2 regions of the Streptomyces sp. NPDC016851 genome follow, and region 1 is predicted to be linked to the other one. Evidence: predicted binding sites of a transcription regulator. Region 1 holds the regulator's gene; the other holds the start of a gene.
What was found. Region 1 encodes HrcA, which represses chaperone genes, less so after heat shock. Its sites were predicted from a motif close to TTNGCACTCNGNNNNNCNGAGTGCNAA; they were not measured.
Positions count from the first base shown of each region.

Region 2: groES (co-chaperone GroES) is a predicted target of HrcA. The motif match lies at 1,000-1,026, and genes of this name have one in related genera.

Region 1 covers NZ_JBVHEP010000005.1:95,077-98,316, forward strand. The annotation lists gene ACZ3I3_RS10415 (DUF3097 domain-containing protein) at 1-353, opposite strand, end outside; gene ACZ3I3_RS10420 (MBL fold metallo-hydrolase) at 385-1,116, opposite strand; gene hrcA (heat-inducible transcriptional repressor HrcA) at 1,287-2,303, shown strand; partial or broken gene dnaJ (molecular chaperone DnaJ) at 2,303-3,240, shown strand, end outside.
Region 2 covers NZ_JBVHEP010000003.1:167,702-170,941, reverse strand. The annotation lists gene ACZ3I3_RS06005 (polysaccharide deacetylase family protein) at 1-90, shown strand, start outside; gene ACZ3I3_RS06000 (polysaccharide deacetylase family protein) at 87-833, shown strand; gene groES (co-chaperone GroES) at 1,173-1,481, shown strand; gene groL (chaperonin GroEL) at 1,598-3,223, shown strand.

The sequences.
Region 1 (3,240 bases):
TCGTGCCGGCCCTCGACGTAGATGCGCCCGGCGCGGGCCACGCGGGCGCGGGCGCCGGGGACGGCCACCGAACCGGACGCCGTACGGGTCGGACGGGCGGGGCCGGCGGGAGAGGGGCGGACCAGGGTCACGGCCCTGCCCTCCAGGAGGAACCCGCGCGGCTCCATGGGGAACACCCGGTGCTTGCCGAAGCGGTCCTCCAGGGTCACCGTGCCCGCCTCGCAGCGGATCACCGCACCGCAGAAGCCGGTCCCGGCCTCCTCGACGACCAGACCCGGCTCCGCCGGAACCTCGGGCACCGGCTGCTGCGGCTTCTTCCACGGCGGGGTCAGATCGGGCGAGTACTGGCGCATTCGAATGACGATAGGAGAAGCCGGCGGGTGGTCACGGAGACACGCCGAAACGCGCGGCCAGCGCGTCACGCTGGGCGCGGACGAACGCCGCGTCCACCACCGCTCCGTGACCGGGTACGTACAGCGCGTCCTCGCCGCCCAGGTCGAGCAGCCGGTCCAGGGCGGCCGGCCAGTGCGACGGCACGGCGTCGGGGCCCGCCTGCGGCTCGCCGGACTCCTCGACCAGGTCGCCGCAGAACACCACCTCCGGATCGCCCGGCACCAGCACCGCCAGGTCGTGCGCGGTGTGCCCGGGGCCCACGTTCGCCAGCAGCACCTGGCGCCCGCCGCCCAGGTCGAGGGTCCACTCGCCGGAGACCAGGTGGCGGGGCGCGACCAGCCGGTCCGCCGCCTCCCGCGCGGTGGTCTCCGCCAGGCCGCCACGCACCGCGTCCACGCGCAGCTCCTCGCGGTCCCGTACACGCGTCAGCAGCGCCTCCACGCCCACCGCGCCGAACACCTCCGTGTCCGTGAACTCCGCCACCCCGAAGACGTGGTCGAAGTGGGGATGGGTCAGCGCGAGATGCGTCACACGGTGACCGGTGAGCGACCGCGCCTGCTCGCGCAACCGCGCGCCCTCGGCGGGGCTCGACCCCGCGTCGATCATGAGGACCGCGCCCTCACCGGCGACCAGCCCCACCGTGCAGTCCCACACCGGGAGCCGGCACCGCCCCACCCCCGCGGCCACGCGTTCCCATCCGAGCTCTTCCCAAGTCACCGTCATACAGCGACGCTAGCGGTGACCGCCGCCCCGGGCGCGACAGCAAGCGACCAGCCTTGCCGGGGGTGTACCCCACAGCCGTACACTGGGCGGGGAATGCTGGCACTCGCACGCGCAGAGTGCCAGGCCCACAGGCAGGACACCAGGCGGACGACTTCTGGAGGTGCGCGCGAATGCTCAGTGAACGCAGGCTTCAGGTGCTGCGCGCCATCGTCCAGGACTACGTCGGCACCGAGGAGCCGGTCGGCTCCAAGGCCCTCACCGAGCGGCACAACCTCGGCGTCTCGCCGGCCACGGTCCGCAACGACATGGCGGCCCTGGAGGACGAGGGGTACATCGCCCAGCCGCACACCAGCGCCGGGCGCATCCCCACCGACAAGGGCTACCGGCTGTTCGTGGACAAGCTGGCCGGCGTCAAGCCGATGACCGCGCCCGAGCGGCGCGCGATCCAGAACTTCCTCGAGGGCGCCGTCGACCTCGACGACGTCGTGGCGCGGACGGTACGGCTGCTGGCCCAGCTCACACGCCAGGTCGCCGTCGTGCAGTACCCGTCGCTGACCCGCTCGACCGTGCGGCACGTGGAGCTGCTCGCTCTCGCGCCCGCGCGGCTGATGCTCGTACTGATCACGGACACCGGGCGGGTCGAGCAGCGCGTGGTCGACTGCCCGGCGCCCTTCGGCGAGGCCTCGCTCGCGGATCTGCGCGCGCGGCTCAACAGCCGGGTGGCGAACCGCCGTTTCACGGATGTGCCGAGTCTGGTGGAGGATCTGCCGGAGGCGTTCGAGCACGAGGACCGGGGTACGGTCTCCACGGTGCTCTCCACACTTCTGGAGACGCTCGTCGAGGAGAACGAGGAGCGGCTGATGATCGGCGGCACCGCCAACCTGACCCGCTTCGGGCATGACTTTCCCCTCACGATCCGGCCGGTGCTGGAGGCGCTGGAGGAGCAGGTGGTGCTCCTCAAGCTGCTCGGCGAGGCGCAGGATCCGGGCGTGACCGTACGGATCGGTCATGAGAACGCCCACGAAGGACTCAACTCCACGTCCGTCGTGTCGGTCGGCTACGGTTCGGGCGGCGAGGCTGTCGCCAAGCTCGGCGTGGTCGGACCGACCCGCATGGACTACCCGGGAACGATGGGAGCGGTACGCGCAGTGGCACGGTACGTCGGACAGATCCTGGCGGAGTCGTAGTGGCCACGGACTACTACGCCGTACTCGGCGTGCGCCGCGACGCGTCGCAGGAAGAGATCAAGAAGGCCTTCCGGCGGCTCGCACGCGAGCTGCATCCGGACGTCAACCCCGATCCGAAGACCCAGGAGCGGTTCAAGGAGATCAACGCCGCTTACGAGGTGCTGTCGGACCCGCAGAAGAAGCAGGTCTACGACCTCGGCGGCGACCCGCTCTCGCAGGCCGGAGGCGGCGGCGCGGGCGGCTTCGGGGCCGGCGGCTTCGGGAACTTCTCCGACATCATGGACGCGTTCTTCGGCACGGCGTCGCAGCGCGGACCGCGCTCGCGCACGCGCCGCGGCCAGGACGCCATGATCCGCATCGAGATCGAGCTCGACGAGGCGGCCTTCGGCACGACGAAGGACATCCAGGTCGACACGGCGGTCGTCTGCAACACCTGTAACGGTGAGGGCGCGGCGCCGGGCACCTCCGCCCAGACGTGTGACATGTGCCGCGGTCGCGGCGAGGTGTCCCAGGTCACGCGGTCCTTCCTCGGCCAGGTCATGACCTCGCGGCCCTGCCCGCAGTGCCAGGGCTTCGGCACGGTCGTGCCGACCCCCTGCCCGGAGTGCGCCGGCGACGGCCGCGTCCGCTCCCGTCGCACGCTGACGGTGAAGATCCCGGCCGGTGTCGACAACGGCACGCGGATCCAGCTCGCCGGTGAGGGCGAGGTCGGGCCCGGCGGCGGTCCGGCGGGCGACCTGTACGTCGAGATCCACGAACTGCCGCACTCGCAGTTCCAGCGGCGCGGCGACGACCTGCACTGCACGGTCACGCTCCCGATGACGGCGGCCGCCCTCGGCACGAAGGTGCCGCTGGAGACGCTGGACGGCCTGGAGGAGGTCGACATCCGCCCGGGCACCCAGTCCGGCCAGTCGATCCCGCTGCACGGCCGTGGTGT
Region 2 (3,240 bases), on a different contig from region 1:
CAGGGCACGATGCCCGACATGATCCGCCGCTTCCTGGACAAGGTCACGGCCGAGGGGTACGCGGTGGGCCGGCTGGAGGACTACCTGTGAGGCGGCGGACGCCGGCCGCCGTGGTGTGCGCGGGCGCGATCCTGCTGGCGGGCTGCGCCGGGGCCCCGGCGGAGCACACGGGCGCGGACGGCAGGGGCCGGTCCCCGGCACACGCGTCGAGCGACGTCCGCGGGCCGGACCGAGGCGACCGGGACAGTCTCCCGCCCGTCGTGGACCACGTCCGCACCCGCGACCGGGTGGTCTTCCTGACCTACGACGACGGCGCCGAGCGCGACCCCGGCTTCGTCACCCTCGTCCGCGAACGGCGGCTGCCGGTCAGCATGTTCCTCACGGACAGCGTCGTGGGTCCCGGCTACGGCCACTTCGCCCGCCTGCGCGCGGTCGGCGCGTCCATCCAGAACCACACCCTCGACCACCCCGCGCTGCGCGGCCTGCCCTACGCCGGCCAGCGCGCCGAGATCTGCGGCCAGCAGCACAAGCTCCGCTCCCGCTTCGGCATCCGCCCCCGCCTTTTCCGCCCGCCCTACGGCACGTACGACACCGCGACCCTGCGCGCCGCCGCCGACTGCGGCATCCGGGCGGTCGTCCTGTGGCGGGCGTACCTGAACCCCGACGGCACCCTGACGTACACCCGCGGCAAGCCCGCCCTGCGCCCCGGCGACGTCATCTCGGTGCCGTCCGGTGAGAGTGCGTCCCTCACGCTCACGGAACGGACTCGGCGCCTGCTGAGGGAGATCGAGGGCAAGGGGCTGCGGGTGGGGCGGCTGGAGGACTACCTCTGACGTCTCGGCCGGCGGTTTCGGTCAGCCCGTCCGGCGCTTGAGGACGAGGCCGTCCAGGCCGAAGCGGGGGCCCGGGGGCGGCAGCCCCCGGAAGACCAGGACACCGACGCCGGGCACCTGCACAAACGTACGGCGACCTCGGAACCGGCCGACGCGCCGCCGGCAATTGGCACTCCGCTTGACCGAGTGCTAATCGCAGTCATAGTCTCGGCTCTGGCACTCCCCACTGGAGAGTGCCAACACAGCGACGGGCAGGTCCGGCACCCGCGACGACGGATCCACCTGGTCGCCACCTCAGACAGTTAACCCCGTGAGATCTCCGAAGGGGGAGGTCGGATCGTGACGACCACCAGCTCCAAGGTTGCCATCAAGCCGCTCGAGGACCGCATCGTGGTCCAGCCGCTCGACGCCGAGCAGACCACCGCCTCTGGCCTGGTCATCCCGGACACCGCCAAGGAGAAGCCCCAGGAGGGCGTCGTCCTTGCCGTGGGCCCGGGCCGCTTCGAGGACGGCAACCGTCTTCCGCTCGACGTCTCCGTCGGCGACGTCGTGCTCTACAGCAAGTACGGCGGCACCGAGGTGAAGTACAACGGCGAGGAGTACCTCGTCCTCTCGGCCCGTGACGTGCTCGCGATCGTCGAGAAGTAATTCACCCCAAGCACATTGCTTTGAGCTGCGCCCCTGGCCCCCCGCGATCGATAAGAAGCCGGGCGCCCGGGGCGCAGTGCCGTTAACCCTGATTCCGGAAGAGGGCTCACGCTCCCATGGCGAAGATCCTGAAGTTCGACGAGGACGCCCGTCGCGCCCTCGAGCGCGGCGTCAACAAGCTTGCCGACACGGTCAAGGTGACGATCGGCCCCAAGGGCCGCAACGTCGTCATCGACAAGAAGTTCGGCGCCCCCACCATCACCAACGACGGTGTCACGATCGCCCGCGAGGTCGAGATCGAGGACCCGTACGAGAACCTCGGTGCCCAGCTGGTCAAGGAGGTGGCGACCAAGACCAACGACATCGCGGGTGACGGTACGACCACCGCGACCGTGCTCGCCCAGGCGCTCGTGCGCGAGGGCCTGAGGAACGTCGCCGCCGGTGCCTCCCCGGCCGCCCTGAAGAAGGGCATCGACGCCGCCGTCGCCGCGATCTCCGAGGACCTGCTCGCCTCGGCCCGCCCGATCGACGAGAAGTCCGACATCGCCGCCGTCGCCGGGCTGTCCGCCCAGGACCAGCAGGTCGGCGAGCTCATCGCCGAGGCGATGGACAAGGTCGGCAAGGACGGTGTCATCACCGTCGAGGAGTCCAACACCTTCGGTCTGGAGCTGGACTTCACCGAGGGCATGGCCTTCGACAAGGGCTACCTGTCGCCGTACTTCGTGACGGACCAGGAGCGCATGGAAGCCGTCCTGGACGACCCGTACATCCTCATCACGCAGGGCAAGATCTCCGCCATCGCGGACCTCCTGCCGCTGCTGGAGAAGGTCATCCAGTCCAACTCCTCCAAGCCGCTGCTGATCATCGCCGAGGACGTCGACGGCGAGGCCCTGTCGACCCTCGTCGTGAACAAGATCCGCGGCACCTTCAACGCCGTCGCGGTGAAGGCCCCCGGCTTCGGCGACCGCCGCAAGGCGATGCTGCAGGACCTGGCGGTCCTCACCGGCGCCACGGTCGTCTCCGAGGAGGTCGGCCTCAAGCTCGACCAGGTCGGCCTGGACGTGCTCGGCTCCGCCCGCCGCGTCACCGTCACCAAGGACGACACCACGGTCGTCGACGGCGCCGGCAACAAGGACGACGTGCAGGGCCGCGTCGCCCAGATCAAGGCCGAGATCGAGACCACCGACTCCGACTGGGACCGCGAGAAGCTCCAGGAGCGCCTCGCGAAGCTGGCCGGCGGCGTGTGCGTCATCCGTGTGGGTGCCGCCACCGAGGTCGAGCTCAAGGAGCGCAAGCACCGTCTGGAGGACGCCATCTCCGCGACCCGCGCCGCGGTCGAGGAGGGCATCGTCTCCGGTGGTGGCTCCGCTCTGGTCCACGCCGCCAAGGTCCTCGAGGGCAGCCTCGGCAAGACCGGCGACGAGGCCACCGGTGTCGCGGTCGTCCGCCGCGCGGTCGTCGAGCCGCTGCGCTGGATCGCCGAGAACGCCGGCCTGGAGGGCTACGTCATCACCTCCAAGGTCGCCGAGCTCGACAAGGGCCAGGGCTTCAACGCCGCCACCGGCGAGTACGGCGACCTGATCAAGGCCGGCGTCATCGACCCGGTCAAGGTCACCCGCTCCGCCCTGGAGAACGCCGCCTCCATCGCCTCCCTCCTGCTCACGACCGAGACCCTGGTCGTCGAGAAGAAGGAAGAGGAGGAGCCGGCGGCCGGAGGCCACAGCCACGGCCACTCCCACTGAGGCATGACGGCTGAGGG